Regions from separate parts of the Priestia filamentosa genome, predicted to be linked through region 2. Evidence: riboswitches for the same ligand, from Rfam matches in the RefSeq annotation. Region 2 holds a riboswitch; each other region holds the start of a gene.
The links. Region 2 has a riboswitch for S-adenosylmethionine ahead of B9N79_RS14650 (trans-sulfuration enzyme family protein). Riboswitches for the same ligand answer to the same signal wherever they lie in the genome.

Region 1 (7,104 bases), 140 kb from region 2:
GCCATCCTGCCATATTAAATGTTTTAGAAAACGTATAAATCTCAATCCCAACGTCTTTTGCTCCTTCAGTTTGCAAAAAACTTCTTGGCTTCTTGCCATCAAATCCGATTGCTCCATAAGCAAAATCGTGAACAACACAGATATCATTTTTGTCGGCAAAGCTCACCGTATCTTCAAAAAACTCTTTTGAAGCAACAGCACCTGTGGGATTATTTGGATAGTTTAAAAACATCAGCTTAGCACGTTGCTTATCTTCCTCTGACAGCGAACTATAGTCAGGTAAAAAATCATTTTGCTCTGTTAAAGGCATTTTAGTTAATGTTGCGCCAGCTAGCGCAACCCCTGATAAATAGTCCGGATAACCCGGATCTGGAATAAGGACACCATCCCCTTTATTAAGCAAACACTGGGGAATTTCAACCAATCCTGCTTTTCCGCCAAATAAAATGGCTACTTCTTTTGTTGGATCGATTGTTACTCCATATTCTTGTTTATAAAAAGAGGCTGCAGCCTCTTTTAAAAAACCGTGGCCTTGAAAAGGTGGATAACCGTGAAAGTGAGGATTATTACTTGCTTCTTGAAGCGCCTTTACAATATGCTCAGGAGTCGGCTTATCTGGATTTCCCTGACCAAAATTAATTAAGTCATGTCCTTCACTTGCCTCTTTTGCTACTTTTTTAACAAGAGAAGCAAAAAACTGTTCTGGTAAACCTTTTAAACGATCTGACTGCTGAAATATTTTCATCATAAACAACCTCTCGAAAAATTCTACAAATTCTAATGATTCATGATATATGCTTCTTTCATTTCTGTAAAGATGAAAAAAGAAAAGTTTTTCTCGCTCTAAACAAACAACCTAATTTTAAATTTACGTGTTGACAAAATCTACAATCGTTGCTAGTATACTTTTCAAACAGTGTTATTTCATTTCCAATTTAAAATCACATATACTCTTATCAAGAGTTGGCTGAGGGAATTGGCCCTTTGACGCCCAGCAACCGACCATTTGTTCATTATGTGTAAAATGAACGCAAAAGTGGCACGGTGCTACTTCCAACAGAAAGAATATCCTTTCTGAAAGATAAGAGGTTTGACCATATCTTCAAGCCTCTTTCATAAAGGAAAGGGGCTTTTTCATTGTTGAATAAGCACCCCTACTCCCTTTCACTTCTTAATTCCGATTAAACAAATCTATTTTGGAGGTTTACTTCTCTTATGACTTTTCAATTTGATGTTTATAAACCGTTAACAGAAGAAAGCGCTATATCCCTTTTAAAAAAACTTCATTTTTTTGCTGAAGATGAACATGTAACATGCCGTGAAATTGGCGATGGGAACCTTAACCTTGTTTTTCAAATGAGCACTCAAGGCAGCACGAAAAAATGGATTGTAAAGCAAGCTTTACCATACGCTAAAGTTGTGGGAGAAAGCTGGCCATTAACGCTGAAGCGAGCCAAAATTGAAAGCGAAGCTTTGTTGCAATTTGCAAAATTCACCCCTCACCTTGTTCCTGAGGTGTTGTACAGTAATGAGACGCTCGCACTAACAATTATGGAGGATTTATCGCATCTTTCCATTGCCAGAACAGGACTTATTAAAGGTGACTCTTATCCGAATTTAGGAAAAGATATTGGCACCTTTTTAGCTCACATTCTCTTTAAAACATCTGATTTAGGACTAAGTCCAACTGAAAAGAAAGAAAAAGCACAGCAATTTTCAAACCCTGAGCTTTGTAAAATAACAGAAGACCTCGTTTTTACAGACCCATTCTTTGATCATGATACAAATGATTTTGAACCGGAACTATCAGAAAAAGTAGAACAACTTTGGAAAGAAGATGAACTTAAGCTTGAAGTAGCTAAATTGAAGAGGCTGTTTTTAACAAACGGCGATGCCCTTATTCATGGTGATTTACATACAGGAAGTATTTTTGCTAGCGAGCATGAAACAAAAATTATCGATCCTGAATTTGCTTTTTATGGCCCTTTTGGTTTTGACTTAGGTCATTTTATCGCAAATTTATTGTTTAATGCCCTCCGTCGTCCTCCAGCTCAAACTGAGCTTTTTGGCTTTATTCATGATACATGGGAAACTTTTTCCTCTGTATTTACGTCTCTTTGGAAAGAGGATAAAAACAATCCTTTTCTACAAGTTAACGGCTATCTTGACTATACACTCCGCACCGTTTGGCAAGATGCATTAGGTTTTGCAGGATGTGAAATGATCCGCCGAACAATTGGGCTTGCTCATGTAGCAGATCTTGATACGATTGAAGAAAGTGAGCTTCGTATTCGTACAAAAGAGATTGCTTTAGATATAGGAAGATCTCTTATTTTAAATCGAGTAGAGATTAAAAATGTTCAAGACTTGCATGAGTTTTATATTGAAAATAATGAATTTTTAGGAAATAATGCTAGAACTGTTTAGAAAGGATGAAAGAAAAATGGCCATACCGAGATCGGTAGAATGGAAAGAGGATTCTATTAAAATTTTAAATCAACAACTTATTCCCAATTCTGTTGAATTTCTAACTTTAGAAACAATTGAAGATGTATGGGATGCTATTAAAACTTTAAAAGTACGTGGAGCACCAGCAATTGGAATTGCCGCTGCTTTTGGATTAGCCCTAGCTGGATCAAAATTTGAAGGAGAGGACTTACAAGAATTTCATACACATATTCGTGAAAAAAGCTTATACCTTGCTTCTTCTCGCCCAACGGCCGTTAATTTAACATGGGCCCTTCATCGTTTACAAAATAAAATTGAGCATGCAGCTTCTGTCAATGAAGCAAAAACAAATCTTGTTCATGAGGCTATTTTGATTAGCGTTGAGGATGAAAATATCTGTTATAACATTGGACAGCATGCTTTGTCACTTTTTAATAAGAATGATTCTGTAATGACCATCTGTAACGCAGGATCAATTGCCACCGCTTATTATGGTACAGCGTTAGCTCCTTTCCATCTCGCAGCAGAAGTTGACTTCCCTATCCATGTATTTGCTTGTGAAACTCGCCCTCTCTTACAAGGTGCACGATTAACAACGTGGGAACTGTTACAAAGCGGGGTAAATGTTACATTAATTACTGATAGCATGGCTGCACATACAATGAAAAAAAAGAAAGTCGACGCTGTTATTGTTGGAGCCGACCGCATTTCTGCAAATGGAGATACAGCTAATAAGATTGGAACCTATGGATTAGCTATTTTGGCAAAACAGCATGGAATTCCATTTTATGTTGCGGCTCCTTTATCAACGTTCGATATTTCTCTTAAAAATGGAGATGAAATTCCAATTGAAGAACGAAAAGAGGAAGAAATACTTAAAGTAGGACATGAGTGGGTTGCACCTAAAAACACATCTGTTTATAATCCTGCTTTTGATGTGACTCCTGCAGAACTTATCTCAGGTATTATTACAGAACAAGGTATTATACATGGAACTGAATTCGATAAAATCCCTGACTTATTTACAACAAAAAGCTTATAAAAGAGAAGAAGCATTAATGCTTCTTCTTTGTTTTTTACAGAAGTGTAACATTTCATTGTAGAAAACATATTCTTCTCTTCAACTGCTTATTATAATAATGAAATTTTTAAAAAGTGTAAGGAGGACAAGAAAGTGAAAAAAAATGAGAAAGAATTCACAGAATCCGAAAGCTCCATGCACGAAACAGATGAACAACAGTCTGTTGATCTCGTTTTTATAGAAGGACAAGGGTGGAAAGAAGAGGAAAGTGAATAAGCTAAGCGAATGTATCGCTTAGCTTTTATATTTTTACTGTGCCATTCTGAACTGTTAATCCTTCAACAGTTAACAGAAGTTCTTTTTGATGTGTTTTATTTCCCGCATATCCTGTTAAAGATGCATCTTTTCCTATCACACGGTGACACGGAATAATAATAGGCAAAGGATTAGCTCTATTAGCCCCGCCAACTGCTCTTACTGCTTTTGGACGCTGTACATCTACTGCAACATCACTGTAAGACCAGAAGCTTCCATAAGGAATTTTTGATAATGTATTCCACACTTCCCGCTGAAATAGCGTACCTTTTTCAATGCACAGCGGTAAATTAAACGTTTGTCGTTCTCCTTTAAAATACTCTTCAAGCTGTTGCTTAGCAGTAAACGCCCAACCCTGATTTTTAATTTCATCTTTTTCAATAACAAGCTCTTCTCCAATGGAAAGAGCTGTCACGCCTTTGTCGTTTGAACGGATGACAATATTGCCAAGCATCTCATGAACAAGGATGCTATAATATTTGTTCATTCTTTCTTATTCTCCTCACTTGAATTGATTGGTAAGATGATGGAAAAAGTTGTGCCAAGTCCTATCTCACTATGAACGTCAATATAACCTCCATGTTCCTCAATAATTTTATATGACACCATAAGACCCAGACCTGTACCTTTTTCTTTTGTTGTATAAAAAGGCTCGCCAAGACGCTTAATTCGCTCTTCAGGCATGCCTTCCCCTTCATCTTTAATAGAGACTACAATAAACTTTTCATCTTTAGCATGTACACTTACAGTTAGGGTACCACCTATAGGCATAACTTCCAACGCATTTTTCATAATGTTAATAAATACCTGTTTTAGCTGATTCGGTTCACAGTAAAGAAGCGGTAACGAAGGCTCAAATTCTGTATGAAACTGCACGTTTACAAGCGTTGCTTGTGCTGTTAATAAGTCCATTGTTTCTTGGACAATTTGAATAATATCTTTTTGCTCGTGTTTAATTGCCTGAGGTTTTGCTAATACAAGAAAATCTGTAATAATGTTTTCAATACGCTGAAGTTCTGACGTAATGACGTCAAAATATAGAGAAAAATCATCTTTCTCTTCATGATCAATACTATTTTGTAAAAGCTGAATAAATCCTTTCAATGCTGTCATTGGATTTCGAATTTCATGAGCAATTCCTGCGGCAAGCTGCCCTACAACTTGTAGAGTATCTGATTTTCGGATTTGCTCTTCCATCTCTTTCTTTTCAGTGACATCTCGTAGCATTGTCATATAGACCCCTGGAATAATATCTTTCTTCGTTGAATATTCAATGGTTCGCTTGCGACCGCTCTTCATTGTGTAAGTTAACTCACCTTCATGCTCTCTGTATTCCTTAAGAAACGATAAATGAGCATCTAATACCTTTTTGTTCCCTTCATCTAACAGATTTCGCACGTTCAATGAGCATACTTCTTCTTTTGTTAATTCAACGAAATCACACAAAACAGAGTTAGCATCCATAATCTTTAAATTTTCATTCCAAAGCAGAACACCATCGACAGATCCATTGAAAATCGTTCTAAATTTTTGCTCACTTTCTCTTAACTCTTGTTCCATCTTTTTTCGTTCACTTATATTACGGAAAATAGTTAGATTATGCCCTTTTATAATACCTTGTTTTGCTGTAAACTCTAAATCTTTCTTTTCACCATTTGGCATATAGAAAGGAAGCTCTTCTCTTATCGCATTAAAATCATAAAAACGATTTGTAATTTCTTTTGTTTTTGGCTGTGATAAATCTAAAAATTCTTCTAAATTACTTCCAATGAGTTGATGAAGAGGAAGCTCAAATGTACGAGAGGAAGAGGGATTCGCATCAACAACTGTCCAATCTTCATTCCAAATAATGATAGCATCAACAGCGCTTTCAAAGATTTCCCTAAATTTCTTTTCACTTTTAGCTAGCTCTTGCTCCATGTCTCTCTTTTCCGTAACATCACGCATAATAGACATATAATAATCACTATTAATATGGGCTGTTGTTGTAAAATCAAAGTACACTTCTTCTCCTTGTCTAGTTTGAATAGGAAGTTCTCCTTGTGATTTCCCATTCCTTTTTAGCGCATGCCAAAGACGCTCAATCTTATAATGATAAATCGGAAGAACAAGCTCACTTAATGTTTGAACAAGCAGTTCATTTTTAGTGTAGCCAATCCTTCGGCAAAGGGACGGGTTCGCATCAATAATTCGCCCTTTCTTGTCAAAAATCAAAATACCATCAATCGCTTGATTAAAAATATCTTGAAACATTTCTTGACTAATAAACCGCTCATTTTCTAAGTTCTTTGTCTTTGTAATATCCCGAAACGTTGTCATTAAAATAGCATTTTCTCCATCATGCTTTTCTGACTGAAATTCAATATACTTTATCGAGCCATTCGGCAAATATAAGGGACCCTCAAAATAAAAGTGGTCTCCGCTTGTAAGAGAATAGTCATACCGCTCTAATGCCTCACTTGACATCATTTCCAAAAAATCTCGCACATGAAGTGAGAGGAGCTCCTCTTTTGCACATTCAAACAAGCGACAGGCTGCTTGATTGACGTCTGTAACGCGCAAATCACCATTAAATACAATCATTGCATCCCGTGCTCTGTCAAATACGATTCTAAGCTGCTCCAATTCTGCTGTTTCATCTCGACTTTTCTCAGTTGCTTGAAGTGATCCTTCAGCCGACATAAACGTTGCTCCTTTCACACATATATAGTGACAGCTTTCTTATTATCTTATGGTTATTCTACATATTACTCCAAATTCCTCCTATCTCTTTTTGAATAGACAGGAAAAGATGCTTGACTAGATTTCTCTAGCCAAGCATCTCTTTAACAGTCTTCAACAATAATATAGGTTGCTTTGACAGGACCATGAACACCGACGACAAGGTTCATTTCAATATCTGCTGAGTTACTCGGTCCTGTAATAAAATTAATGCAAGAAGAAATATCTTGTCCTTCTTCAACTTTTTGATGAATATACTGCGCAGCTTGCGTCATTCTCGGCACGATTGTACTCTTAGGAATAATAGCAATATATGTTGTAGGAAGAAGGCTAACTGAACGTCCCTTTCCTCCTCCGTTAAATAAAACAACTGTTCCTGATTCTGATAAAGTTATATCGCTAAATGTAATTCCAACATTAGCTTGTGCTGCTTTTTGGATATTCTCTTCTCGTTTATCTGTGTCCCATATATGAACATTTTGTCTATCTAGAAGGGTAGATAGACCATATTGAGAAAAACGAGGGTCATCCCATACAATAACCTCTCCGCCTCCATTTGTTTCAATTACTTTTTCTACTACTTCTTGCAAGCTTATGGA
Region 2 (7,104 bases):
GAAGCTTCAGAACTCGTAGAGGAAGTTAAGTTCCAAAAAAAAGGCTCTTCATACTCTCTTATTCACCTACCAAGAGAATTAAAAGTAATAGGAACAGGGAGAAGTGCGTGGGCTTTTAAAGTGAAAAATGAAAATAAAGTGATTAAACTATTTTTTCCTTCTTTTGATCACTTAGCGCAAAAAGAGGGAGAAGTGTATGAAAAATTATCACATTCTCTCACTTTTCCTGAAATATATGAAGTTGGGCCAAACTATATTGTAATGGAATATATTAAAGGCAAAACGTTTTATCAGTGTTTAACAACAGGTGTGAGAATTCCTACAAAAGCAATTGAAGAGGTAGAAAAAGGACTTGCCTTTGCACGCTCGAAAGGATTAAACCCTTCAGATATTCATTTACACAATCTTATTCTAACGAAGGATAAAGAAGTTCGTATCATTGATGTTGTACGCTATACTCAGAAGAAAACATGCTATCAGTGGCGCGATTTAGCAAGAGCATATCGCTATTTTTATCAAAAATCTTATTTCCCAAAAAAGTTTCCAAAATGGTTTTTAGAAGCAATTGCTTATTTATATAAATACTGCAAACGTCTTAGTCAGTATCGAAATAATAAGGAGCTGAAATAATTATGGGAAGATTGAGTAAAATTATCAGATTACTGAAGAATCCTAAAGTCCAAAGAGCTATTAAAAAAGGTGTTCCAATTGTAAAAAAAGAGCTTCAAAAGCGTAAAAAGAGATAGAAAGGAACAAACTCACAAGATTAGATGTTCCTACGTTTGTCTATAATGATAAAAATAGGATAGAGGAGGAATAAGGCAATGGACTTTCCTTTATATGAGGCAACAAAAAGCGTAGCAGAATACAATGAACTAGTGAGTGAAAGCTTAAGAAGATGGGACTGTACTGTATACTCCATCACTGCTTTTTTATATGAGTAAAAGAAACAGCAGAGACATTCGTTTCTGCTGTTTTTTTAATATATCCTTAAAATAACATATAGTAGAAAACCCTTTTGAATAGTGTGTATATTTAACCTTTTTAGAAAACTTCGTTGACAAACACTCATATTTTTACTAAAGTAAGATTAATTACTTAACAAAATCAATGAATTATAAATTTACTCTTATCAAGAGTGGCGGAGGGACTGGCCCGATGAAGCCCGGCAACCATCAAGTAATATACTTGAACGGTGCCAATTCCTGTAGAACAAATTGTTCTTACAGATGAGAGATTTCGGATTAGCCGCTCTTTCATTTGTAAAGAGTGGCTTTTTTATATTGAGGAAGAAAGGGAGAATATTATGCGTATTGAAACAGAGTTAGTAAGGTCAGGAATGAAAAGAGATGCTGCAACAGGTTCACTTACAACGCCAATTTATCAGGCATCTACATTTGAACACCCTCGTTTAGGAGAAAGTACAGGTTACGATTATTCTAGAACAGCCAATCCTACTAGAACATCGCTTGAAGAAGCAATTGCGGTTCTTGAAAAAGGAGAAATAGGAGTTGCTTTTTCATCAGGTATGGCTGCTATCTCAGCCATTTTCCTTCTCCTTGAAAAAGGCGATCATCTTATTATCTCGAAAGACTTATATGGTGGAACATATCGTATTCTTGAAGATATTGTGAAGAAAAGTGACGTAGAGGTTACATATGTTAACACTGAAAATACAGAAGAGATAAAAAGAAATGTAAAAGAAAATACAAGAGCTCTATTTATTGAAACACCAACAAATCCACTTATGCACGTTACAGATTTGCATGAAGCAATTGCTATCGCAAAAGAACATGATCTTCTAACAATTGTTGATAACACATTTATGTCTCCATATCTACAGCAGCCACTTGTACTTGGTGCAGATCTTGTTGTGCATAGTGCAAGTAAGTATATCGGCGGGCACAATGATGTTATTGGTGGACTTGTTGTTAGTCGATGTTGTGAGCTTGGTGAAAAAATTCGCTTTTTTCAAAATGCTATTGGTGCTATTCTTGGACCGCAGGAATGTTTTCTCCTTCTTCGTGGCTTAAAAACATTGGCACTAAGAATGGATCGTCACGAGGAAAATGCTTTGAAAATTGCTCAGTGGCTTGAAGAACAAGATTTAATTGATAAAGTATTTTATCCAGGGTTAGAGAGTCATCCAGGCTATAACGTAATGAAGAAGCAAGCAAAAGGCTTTGGAGGAATGCTTTCCTTCTCTGTAAAAGAAGAAGCACTAGTGCCGTTCTTATTAGAACATCTTCAAGTAGTTACGTTTGCTGAGAGCCTAGGAGGCGTTGAAACATTAATTACGTTCCCTGCACGCCAAACACATGCCGATATCCCAGAGGATGTTCGAAATGAAATTGGAGTAACGAATTGCTTGCTTCGTTTATCAGTTGGTATTGAGCATGGAGAAGATTTAATTCAAGACTTTAAGGAGAGATTTGATGAGTACAAAAGATCAGAAGTTCAGCACAAAGCTTATACACGCTAAAACTCATGTTGAAGAGCCATTTGGTTCTGTCAATGTGCCTATTTATCAAGTAACTACGTTTAATCAGCAAAAAAATAACCGCTACGATTATTCTCGATCAGGTAACCCTACACGAGAAGCTCTAGAACATACTGTTGCATCTTTAGAAAACGGAACGTATGGATTTGCTTTTTCATCAGGTATGGCTGCTATTTCTTCCGTTTTATGCTTGTTAAAAAGTGGAGACGAAATTATCGTTTCACACGATGTATATGGGGGAACATTCAGAGCGGTTACACAGCTTTTCACTAATTTTAATATTAAAGCTGTGTTTGCTAATACAACAGATATTAAAGAAGTAGAACAACATATTACAGAAAAAACAAAAGCGATTTTATTTGAGACTCCATCAAATCCGTTTTTACACGTAACAGATATTAAAGAAATTGTGCGCGTTGCAAAAGATCATGATTTATTTACAATTATGGATAATACGTTTATGACGCCATACTTACAAAAACCGCTTGATAAAGGCGTAGATATTGTCGTTCATAGCGCAACGAAATATCTTGGAGGTCACAGTGATGTTGTAGCTGGAGTTGCCATTACAAATAGCGAAGAGTTTGCTGGGAAAATTGGATTTGTACAAAACGCTTTTGGAGCAATTTTAAGTCCTAATGATAGTTGGCTTCTATTAAGAGGGATTAAGACACTAAAAGTACGTCTAGATCAGCAACAAAAGTCAGCTTTAGAGCTTGCGCAGTGGTTAAGTGATAACTCGCAAGTAGATGAGGTGTATTATCCAGGACTTCCATCTCATCCACAGCACAACTTAGCAAGTGAGCAAGCAAGTGGCTACGGGGCTATCATTTCCTTTAAATTAAAAGATAAAGAAGTAGCAAAAGAGACGCTTAATCATGTTGTTCTCTCTTCCGTTGGAGTAAGCCTTGGAGCAGTAGAGAGCATTTTAACGCATCCTGCTACAATGACTCATGCAAGTATGCCTCTAGAAGATAAAGAAGAACGAGGCATTACAGAGCATCTTCTTCGTATTTCAGTTGGCCTTGAAGATGTTGAGGATTTAAAAGAAGATTTAAAACAAGCATTTGAGAAAGCGGAAAAGGCTTTTTCGTATAAATAAAAAATAAACGTCAAGGAATGAATTCCTTGACGTTTATTTTATCGCATCATAAATTTGTTCATACAAAGCTTTTAATGCTTGCTTTGTCTCATTTTCTAAAGAGGACTGTTCAATTCGAGTAAGGGCAGTTGTAAGCTGAACTTCTTTTGCTTTACGAATACGAGGGTGTGACCATGCTGAACTTAAATCTTCTTTTATAAGCTCTTTAAGTTTTTCTTCCGCTTCTTTATAGGAAGAAAGCTGGCGGTTGTTCCAAAGAGATAAATAAGCTTTTAATAAGCCTTCATAGTTCATTTTAATAGCTCCTTTGTGAAAAATAAAAGCTGCCAGAAGGCAGCTTTTATTTTAACTTTATCCAGTTTGTAAAACAAGCGTTATTTAGCAGGTTCTGCTTTAACTTCAGCTTCCGCTTTCTCTTCAGGTGTAGGCTCATCATTATCAATAATTGCTTTTGGCAATCCGCTATATTTAGCCCAGTAGTAAATAGCTAATGCTACTATAGCGACAAGAATTAAGTCTACAGGATTTTTTAATGTCTCTGTTCCTCCACCAAATGAACCAAGGTAAGAAATAACAAGCATGATAACGTAATAAGCAATTAACCACCAAGCAGATTTTAATTGTTGTGCTAAGCTTACTTCTTTTGTTGGCACATATTTAGAGAAGATAAGGTATAGAACAAACATAACAAGCTGAGAACCTAATAACCAAGAGTTTGTTTTCCATCCTGACCAATATACGATAAAGCTTGCAAAGATAAATGAAAGGGGTGCGATAACGCTCATCCCTTTAAGTTTAAACGGTTTTTTTAGGTCTTTTGCATTTACTCTAAACGCAGCAGATGAAATGGGAGCTACTACATATGAAAGAATAAGGGCAACCGAACAAACGTTAACAAGCGCGTCCCATGATGGGAATGGTAATGTCCAGAATACAGATAGTCCGAATGAAAGCCATAGAGAAGGACGAGGAATTCCTGTTCCTTTGTCTACCTTTGAGAACGTTTTGAAAAGAGTTCCAGTACGTGACCATGCATAAACGAGACGAGATGCTGTATTCATAAAGATGTTTCCACTCGCTCCTGGAGAAACAACAGCGTCTAACACAACAATGACAGCTAACCAACCTAAACCTAATGCAATGGCAATATCTTTAAACGGAAGTGAAAATTTATCAGCAATTTGTGCCCAGTCGTTACCGATCATATCTGTTGGAATACTTCCGAGGAAAAGAACTTGCATTGCTGTATAAATAAGAGCTGAAAGAATAATACAAACAACTAACGCAATCGGAATGTTACGCTGTGGGTTTTTCACCTCACTTGCAATTGAAACAATTGGATGTAAGCCAAGGTAAGCAAACATTACGCCACCTGTTGCAATTGCTGTTTGAACTCCTTGTCCACCAAATGGGGCAAACCCAGCTACTGAGAAGTTAGCTGATTTAAAATGGAAAGCAAGAATAACGATAATTGTTACAGGAACTAAATATTTAAAAACTGAAATAATAGCGTTTGCTTTTGTAAATGCTTTAACACTCCAGTAGTTCAGTAAGAAAAATAGAGCGAGTAAAGCAAACTGCAACAGCCATCCAATAACAGTTGGTGACTCTGAATTAGCTTTTGTTAACCCTGGGAACCAGAACGCTAAATATTGACGAACTGCCGTTACTTCAATCGAAACTAGGCTTGTATAGGCGATAATCGTTACAAAAGAAATGAGATACCCAACTAACGGACCGTGTGAATATACTGGGTACCGAAGAATTCCACCTGTACGAGGTAATGCTGCCCCGAGCTCAGCATAAACGAGACCAATTAAAAGAATAATGGCCCCCCCGATTAACCAAGAAAAACTTCCTACTGGACCTGCTTTTGAAGCAACACTACTTACAGCAAAAAGCCAAGCTGAACCGAAGATTGCTCCTAATCCAATAAGAATAAGATCAAATAATGATATGGACTTTTTAAAATTTCCAGACATCAACTTCCTCCTTAAAACATTACAAAACTTACGACTAATGTGGTTTATAAGAACATAAAATCTTTTTACTTATTTTCTCGCAATGATGGGCTCATTACGCCTGAAATAAAATGGAAAGTTTTCGGTTCCTCCTCTCTCGAGATATTGAGAAGAGTACGGTAGTTCAATATCTCCACAACTCTGTAATTTTTTTCACATTTTTCTTCTTACGTCATATTGACACAAAAACAAAAATATGAATAAATCGCTTATGGTTTCTAAACCTAACAAAATATTACCCATTGTTCAAGGTTCTAAACCTATTGTTGTGAAAACTGAAACTTTGTTGTACCGCTTGCTGTATATGATGTAAGCGCTATCTTTAATTAATTAAAATAAAACTATTCTGACATTTATCTTTCTTGATGTTTTGTTTTGCTATAAAGAGAAATGTACATAGGTTTTTATCTAGAAAACGAAAGAAATATTCTAGGACAACCAATGCTGTTCATAAGTATGAAGATAAGCAGAATATAAAGGAGGAGACTATTATTTCACAACGTGAGGAGAACCAACGAGATGGGCAAAAAAGAGGATTTGTGAAAAATACGTCAAATGAGGTAAATGAGCTTTTTCATAAAACAGTTGACACAGCAAACAATATTGTTAAAGGCGTATCTGGAAAAGGTGGATTAGTTGGAAAGGTAACAGATACATCTTCGAACATTTTAAAAGGAACATCAAGCAAGGCAAACGAGATGATTGGGAAATCTGCAGATACAACTGGGAAAATGGTTAAGAAGACTAAAAATAAATTTTTTGGCCCTAAAAAATAAAAAAGAGCCTCTGAGCTTACAAGCGCTCAGAGGCTCTTTTTCTTCTTAGTAAGTGTAAGAAGTACCGATGATGATAAGCAAGATGAACAAAACGACAACTAATGCAAAGCCGGAATTAAAGCCCATTTTATTGCCCTCCTTTGTTTCTAAAGTAAATCTAACTTCCCTCTTTCTTTCTGTACTTTTAGCTTATGCAAAATAACATAAAACGTATAGGTTAATGAATTAGACAAGTTGCCCGTTTTTACGAAGTAACCTTAAACGCGTGCATTGAGGTACTGAAAAAACTGTGACATAATCAACTAAAAAAGGAAGGGGAATTCTATGGACATAGCAGGGGTGTTACTAGTAGGAGGAGAGTCTAGACGTTTTGGAAGACAAAAAGCTTTTGCTCATTGGAAAGACAAAGAATTTTATCAATGGTCATTTGAAGCACTTAATGAAGAAACACAAAAAACAGTAATTATTAGTCATCCATCCCTTGCAGAAAAATTAAAAATGAGGTATGACGGAGTGTATCTAGATGATGTAAAATATCGTGGAAAAGGACCTCTGGCAGGCTTGTATACGGCAATGAAAAAAATAAAAGCAAACTGGTACGCTATTCTCCCTTGTGATACACCAAATATAACAGGTGGTGTGCTTGCTGAATTAAAAGAACTCAGAGACGAACGTGTTGATGCAATTGTGCCTGTGATAGAAGGA
Region 3 (7,104 bases), 190 kb from region 2:
GAAAAGAAAGCAAAAGCAACACTGCTTCGTTCTGTAAGTTCTCTTTTACGAAAGGGTGTTTCTAAAGAAGAATTAGCAAAGCTTTTCGCTCCTTATCAAAATATTCTTCCTGAAGTTACACTTAGGTTAGCAGACTGGATTGAATATTGTCCTAAAAATGTTGTAGATCAAGTGCTAGATGCAACGGCCATTATGGGAGAAGGAATGGCTGATTGGGCTTTGAAAGATTGGGAGATTAAAAGTGAACAAGACTTAGATGACTATACGTACTATGTAGCAGGCTTGGTTGGCGTTATGCTTTCAGACATTTGGAAGTGGCATTCTGATATCGAAACAGATAAAGATCTAGCAATCGGGTTTGGACGTGGGCTGCAGTCAGTGAACATTCTAAGAAATAGAAGTGAAGATTTACAAAGGGGCGGCATTGATTTCTTTCCAGAAGGTTGGGAAGTCGCAGATATGTTTGCATATGCTCGTCGCAATTTAAAGCTTGGTGAGGAGTATACAAAAGCAATCAAATCTGGGCCAATTCTAGATTTTTGTAAAATTCCACTTGCTCTTGCAAAGGCTACACTTCAAGCATTAGAAGAAGGAAAAGAAAAGATGACGAGACAGGATGTTAACAGTGTTGTAAATCGAGTTGTTGAGTAAAAAAGGAACCCAGGCTCTGGGTTCCTTTTTTTATGTGCTATTGTCAATACCATCTTGGTGAATTGGCTTTTTGGCTGTTTCAGGAACAAATAAAAGCCCAATCACGGCTATAATAGCAACTCCTACAAGAAAGAAGGAAGGAGTAAGCGAACTTTGAGATAAGGAAGTAAGAGCTGTAATAATAAAAGGTGCTCCTCCTCCGAATATAGCTGTGGAGATATTATACGAAAACGAATATCCGCTGTTGCGAACCCGACTTGGAAATAAAGGCGGAAGAGCTGAAGGCTGAGCACCAACGAAAAGCGAAACAAGAATTCCTAATAATAAAAAGCCAAAGAGAGGTCCGAAGTTTCCTCCATCCCTGATGAGCCAAAAAATAGGCACAGCACTTATGATAGCTAGGATGCTTGATAAAAACATAAAAAGTTTGCGTCCAAAATGATCGCTTAAAACGCCAATAAAGGGAATAAGAAAAATCATAAAGATCATTCCGATGATTGTTATAAGTAAGGAACTACTTGCCGAAAGTCCAATTTCGGTTTCAAAATAAGAAGGGAGATAAGTTAAAAGGGTGTAGTATGCTCCATTTGCAAAAGCAATACAGCAAAAAGTTGTCAAGAGAGGTTTCCGAGCAGTTGAGAACATTTCTTTAAACGGTTTTTTGGATAAAGAATCTTCCTTCTGTAATTTAGAAAAAACGGGTGTGTCATCTACTTTTGTACGTAAATACATACCAATTAAAGCTAAAGGTAGAGATAAGATAAACGGGAGGCGCCACCCCCATAGATTCATAGCATCTGCACTTAAGATGGAGGTAAGAAGAGCAACAGAGCTTGCTCCAATGATATAACCAAAAAGTACACCAGATTCAAGGAAACTTGTAAATAAACCTCTTTTTTTGTATGGAGCAGATTCTGTCATAAAAACGGTAGCTGCTCCATATTCTCCCCCTGCAGCTAGACCTTGAACCATTCGCATTACAACTAACAAAATAGTAGCCCCCATTCCAAATGATTCATAACTAGGAATAATTCCAATAGCTGCTGTTGAAAGTGACATAAGAACGATTGTTATTGTCAAAATCTTTTTTCGACCTAATCGATCTCCAATAGACCCGAAAATAATACCACCAAGCGGTCTAAAAAAGAAGGAAATTGCAAAAAGAGCAAAAGCATATAAAAAGGCAGTTGTTGTGCTGCCAGAAGGGAAGAACTGAGTACCGATAATTCCTGCTGTGTAGCTATATACGCCATACTCATACCATTCTACAACGTTTCCCATAGCAGTAGCTATCGTTGCTTTTTTCATTTTTGTGTTCGCCTGATTTTTGACCATTTCTCCTTTCTCCTTTCAATTGCCTTTCTTGTTATTTAGCCTTATAGACCAATTAATAAACAGAAAAATCAAAAAATAGTAATGAGCAAAACTTTTAGCTTTGTCCACTACTATTTTTTTAAGCGTTTTTGATAAAGTTTAATTTCATTAATAATTTCTTGGCGTTCATCTTCCTCATTTTTAAGTAAAATGCCATATTGAAAACTTTCTTGAACAGGTCTTTTCCAAAGGATTGTCCCATTGTAAGAAAGCTTAGTACTATTTATTGTGAAGGAAACGTTAATTTCAATTTTTTGATTAGTTTCAATAGGAAGTTCTAATGGAGATTGAAGGAGTAGTCCGCTTGGGCTTATGTCAATAGCTGTGATGCTGCCGCTTCTGCTTTGCACCTGTTTACCATTCCGCCGAATAATGGAAAAAAGCCCTTTTACCGGTTTTTTGAATTGAAAGCGAAAACCTTCATTACGTCAATACTGCATCTAGTTATTCCTCCCGCTACTCTACTCACTCTTTATTATAAAAGAGTAGGGAAGAAAAAGGAATTTATTTTCTTTTACAGAAGGCGAAAGAGAAATGTAATACTTTTATCTTTCACAATATGCTCTGGAAAAAGAGGGCGACTCTGTAATGGGGCAAGGGTAATATTTGCTTCTTTGTAAAGGATATCAATATGCTCAGAGCAAATATATTGGTTGTTTTGTTTATAGTTAGGAACTTTAAATACAATACGAAGTAGAATTTTTAGAATTTCAAATTTATCATAGTGTCTATTTAGAAGGGAAATCCCTTTATCAATTAGTTTCTTTTGCTCTTCTTCTGAGACGTTATTGCTCATAAATTCATCATGTCTAGCGATAAATAGTTTGCCTCTATAGCTTTCATTTTTATTTTCGTAATTTTTAAAGTAGTGAGAGAGGGGCACAATACGTACACCATCATCCTCAACACTTTCCATTACTAGAATACGATCTTCCCATTTGACAATAACCCCAACATGACTGAAAGAAGAACGTGAAAAAAATCCAATGAGACGACTTATTATATAATGACCAGAGCAAAGTAAGATATCGCCTGTCTGAACTTTTGATAAAGCTTCTTCATAAGAATAAAAAGGTAAATTTTGAATAATAATCATCTCCTTTGCTGTATTATATCGATTTTTTCATATTTGGTATGGGGAAAATGGAAACAATATATAGAAGAAAAAAACCATTCATATTGAATGGCTTTCTTTATATAGAGCTTATTTTTAATTTCGTAAATAAGGTGTTTTTCATTGGAATAGAGCCGTTTTCAGGAAGCTAAGCAGTCAGAAAACAGATTACTAAAAACGCAATAAGGGAGCGGAAAAGTAGCATTAAAATTCCTCCTTGCTCTAATTGCTTTTGCTACTTTTAGTATAAAGGAAAAACGTAAATTCGGTATCAAAATAATATTACAGTTATGTAAAAAAACAAGGAGGTGAGCGTTAATGCATAAAAGTGATCTCATTCAGTGGCCAATATCTCATGTTCACTTCTCCAACAATATTGTCGATTTTAATAAGCCCAAAATGGCGGCCATCATTGCTTATAGGACGATTATCGCCTAATACAAGTACATAGTCTTTAGGAATCTTAGCTAGGCCTACTATTTCTTTTAGGGTGAAATCATTCGTTACTTGTTCATATGGTAATTTTTCTTGCTTTGCTTTGTTTAAATAAGGTTCGGCTGTTTTTTGTCCATTTACATAAAGAACATCGTTTTTGAACGAGATATTTTCACCCGGCAGGCCAACGATCCGCTTTACAAGATATTCTTCCTTGTGCTCGGGAGATTTTAAAACGACGAGATCTGATCGCTGGGGCTTTCCATACTTATAGTTTACTTTATTGACCACAATTTTGTTTCCATCTTGTAAGTTAGGTAGCATTGAATCCCCTTTTACTGTATAAGGTTGGAAGAAGAAATGTTGAATAAAAAAGGATAAAATAATAGCTAATATGATGGTTTTTACATAAGACCAAAGTTCGCTTTTTGTACTTTTTGTCAAGCTACAATTCGCTCCTTTTAATAAAGATAGTTGGATGCTATGCAACAAAAAGAAGGCTAGTACATTTCCCTGTACTAACCTTCTACATCTTTATTTATTTAGCCTGCTCTTTATACCAACATTTTTATTTTCAGAAGAAGATAATTCTTTTTCTTTCTTTTTTGCGGCTGTTGTATTGTCTTTGTCAGCTTCAACAGAAGGAGGTACTGATGCTCCATTTTTTTGAAGTTGACGGATTTGACTCTGAAGACGAATGATTTTAACCAAACTTAATGATACAGCTACAACGCCACCAAATACGGCAGAGCCAAGAATAACGAGAATTAGTGGCCAGTCTTGTGTACCAAATACGTAGTTAAACTGAACGGGTTCATCATTTACAATAGCTAAAATAGCAACGATAAGAGCAAAAACAAGAGCTAAAATAAAATAGCGTTGTCCTTTCATAAAAAACTCTCCTTTTTAAATGGATCAGTATCAGTATTTTTATGTTTATACCCTCAACTATAAGTATGAAACCATTTCAGTTTTACTACTTCTTTAATTTATAGAGAGAGCGTATGTTCTTTTAGCCACTCTAAGCGTTCATTATAGTCTTCAAAAAGGGAAGAAGGATTTTGTTCCACTTCTTTGGCGATAACAGCTTCAATTGTTGCCATTGGAGCCATAAGCAAATGCCAATCTGCTTTTACATCTCCGTTGTTGTAAGAAACCAGGTTAGGCGATTCTTCCCATGTGATAGAAGCTACATCGTTTGTTAAAAGAGGGGTAAGGCTTTTTAAAATATCTTTTGTTTTATCATGGCCTTTTGTTATGTACCACTCTTTTAACATAGTAAAGATTTCTTCATTCGTTTTTGCTTCATCCCAGCTTGTTGGAATTTGTGCTGTGAACTTTGAATATTTAAAAGCGAAAGATGGAGTATCTTCAGTTGTTTCGATGTTTAAACGGTACTGACGTCCAAGGTAAAAGAAACGCTCTCCAGATTGAAACGATTTCTTTTCATCAGATTTAACAACGTTTTCTGCTTCTGTTATCTTTTCTTCATCTTGAGTATGATTTTCCTCAGAAGTTTGAACGTCTCCTAGCTGCTCAGCAATCCAGTCAGCTTTACGAGCTAATACAAATTGAAGGTTGCTTTTTGTGAAACTTTTCGGTACAGTAAGCAGAACCCCTTCATCTTTGCAAACTGAAATTTGAACGTTTGTTGTATTTTGAACTTGGTGAATCGTGTAATTGAAACTATGCTTTTTTGTTTTAAAATGATACATATTGAAACTCCTTTCTACAAATTTTCATTGTATATGTAAACTAAGGTGAAGGTCAAGGTTACACCGATAACTTCTTATTAATAATATCAGGAAATTGACACATATGCTCAAACTGTTCTTTCATTTTTCCTTAAAATGCTCATTTACAAAATAAAGAATAGTTGGTATAATTCCATTATTCACAAACATATATTGTTTATTAAGACAGTCAACTTTATTAACAATAGAAAAATATACAACTTATCAAGAGTGGATAAGAGAACTGGCTCAATGATTCCACAGCAACCTGCGTATGCAAGGTGCTACTACCAGCAAAGCAAACGCTTTGAGTGATAAATGTGCAGAGAAAAGATGCCAATCGCTTTTAGCGATTGGCATTTTTCTTTTGCCTTTGTCGAAAAGTATATTAAAAGGAGAGAGATAAAATGAAACATGTCGAGTGGAAGGCTTATGTTGAAAAAAATTTAGAAAATGTGGTGTCAGAAGTTTATATTCATTCCCTTGAGACATTTATTCAAATTATCGCTAAAGATTGTGACTGTACATATTCAGTAGCTATTGATTACAAGGAACTACAGAGAAGTGATGATGAGAAAGTGTCTAACCTTCTCTTAGAAAAGCTTCAGAGAGTAGGATTTGAGCATAAAGAAAGAGTGCTTGCCTCTTATTAGAAAGAGAGAACAAATCTAGTATTCATAACGTATAATAAAGTGAGCAAACTACCTCTATAGGATGTTTGTAAGAACACTATGAGTAGCACAAAATGAATTTGTCAAAATTTTTTAAAAAATATACATCCTAAATAGTCAAAAACTGTGTTATCTTATATAAAAGGTAAATTGAGGAAGGGGCGACGTTCATGGATTATTCCATTGAATATGGAAGTGATCAAAGTAGTGAAGAACTAATTGATCACATCTTGGACTATTTAGAAGCAAAATAAGAAAAAAGAGCAGCCTACAAGTGAAAGAGCTGCTCTTTTTATTTGGTTTTCTTTCTTTAAAAAGTGGTTGACGTAAAAAGGAAGATAGCGGAGAATGGGCTTAATTATAGCAGCATAAACATTGCTTTCTAAAAAGTCGAACAGGGGGGAGAACATGAAAGGGCAAACTTACTTTCAAACAAAACAACAGCTCATCGACCTTCTTTGTGAACTTGTGTCCGTTCCGAGTATTACTGGAAGCTCTGCAGAAGGAGAGATGGCCAAGTTTATTCATCGTAAGTTTCTACAGCTTCCATATTTCAGAAAACACCCTTCTTATGCTCAATTACATGATACGGAAGACGGAAGATTTATTGTAACTGCATTTGTAAAAGGTCAAAAAACAAATAAAACGGTTATTCTTGTTAATCATCATGATGTTGTTGGAGTTGAGGGATATGGGATTTGGAAAGATGCCGCCTTTAACCCCATTGAACTAACAAAACGATTTTATGGACAGCGTGAGCTTGTACCATTTGAAGTCCGCCAAGACTTAGATCGAGGAGAATGGCTTTTTGGACGTGGAATTATGGATATGAAAAGCGGAATGGTGACCCAAATGTCTCTCATTGAACGAGCGTCAAATGGGGAATTTGAAGGAAATCTGTTGTTTTTATCTGTTCCAGATGAAGAAGTAAGTTCGATAGGAATGAGAAGCGCAGTACCTGTTTTGCTTGATCTTGCAAAACAACACAGTTTTCAATATTCTCTTGTCTTGAATGGAGAACCGATGTTCAGTCGTTATCCTGGTGATACGAGAGATTATTTATATGTTGGATCGATTGGAAAGGTATTGCCAGGTTTCTTTTGCTATGGAAAAGAAAGTCATGTTG

Region 1: another riboswitch for S-adenosylmethionine. It lies ahead of mtnK (S-methyl-5-thioribose kinase); the one in region 2 lies ahead of B9N79_RS14650 (trans-sulfuration enzyme family protein).
Region 3: another riboswitch for S-adenosylmethionine. It lies ahead of B9N79_RS13735 (hypothetical protein); the one in region 2 lies ahead of B9N79_RS14650 (trans-sulfuration enzyme family protein).

The regions. Positions count from the first base shown of each region.
Region 1 is NZ_FXAJ01000003.1:77,224-84,327, reverse strand. It holds gene B9N79_RS13925 (pyridoxal phosphate-dependent aminotransferase) at 1-745, opposite strand, end outside; SAM riboswitch class I at 951-1,088, shown strand; gene mtnK (S-methyl-5-thioribose kinase) at 1,216-2,427, shown strand; gene mtnA (S-methyl-5-thioribose-1-phosphate isomerase) at 2,444-3,490, shown strand; gene B9N79_RS26775 (hypothetical protein) at 3,623-3,745, shown strand; gene B9N79_RS13910 (methylated-DNA--[protein]-cysteine S-methyltransferase) at 3,771-4,271, opposite strand; gene B9N79_RS13905 (PAS domain-containing sensor histidine kinase) at 4,268-6,466, opposite strand; gene B9N79_RS13900 (LutC/YkgG family protein) at 6,610-7,104, opposite strand, start outside.
Region 2 is NZ_FXAJ01000003.1:221,299-228,402, forward strand. It holds gene B9N79_RS14645 (RIO1 family regulatory kinase/ATPase domain-containing protein) at 1-630, shown strand, start outside; SAM riboswitch class I at 1,127-1,236, shown strand; gene B9N79_RS14650 (trans-sulfuration enzyme family protein) at 1,307-2,482, shown strand; gene B9N79_RS14655 (trans-sulfuration enzyme family protein) at 2,436-3,602, shown strand; gene B9N79_RS14660 (hypothetical protein) at 3,636-3,896, opposite strand; gene B9N79_RS14665 (APC family permease) at 3,977-5,584, opposite strand; gene B9N79_RS14670 (hypothetical protein) at 6,163-6,399, shown strand; gene B9N79_RS14675 (YjcZ family sporulation protein) at 6,445-6,525, opposite strand; gene B9N79_RS14680 (molybdenum cofactor guanylyltransferase) at 6,724-7,104, shown strand, end outside.
Region 3 is NZ_FXAJ01000003.1:34,104-41,207, forward strand. It holds gene B9N79_RS13700 (squalene/phytoene synthase family protein) at 1-651, shown strand, start outside; gene B9N79_RS13705 (MFS transporter) at 682-1,986, opposite strand; gene B9N79_RS13710 (PilZ domain-containing protein) at 2,097-2,375, opposite strand; gene B9N79_RS13715 (YiiX/YebB-like N1pC/P60 family cysteine hydrolase) at 2,540-3,121, opposite strand; gene lepB (signal peptidase I) at 3,455-4,018, opposite strand; gene B9N79_RS13725 (LapA family protein) at 4,109-4,465, opposite strand; gene B9N79_RS13730 (YgjP-like metallopeptidase domain-containing protein) at 4,564-5,289, opposite strand; SAM riboswitch class I at 5,527-5,628, shown strand; gene B9N79_RS13735 (hypothetical protein) at 5,715-5,960, shown strand; gene B9N79_RS13740 (M20/M25/M40 family metallo-hydrolase) at 6,387-7,104, shown strand, end outside.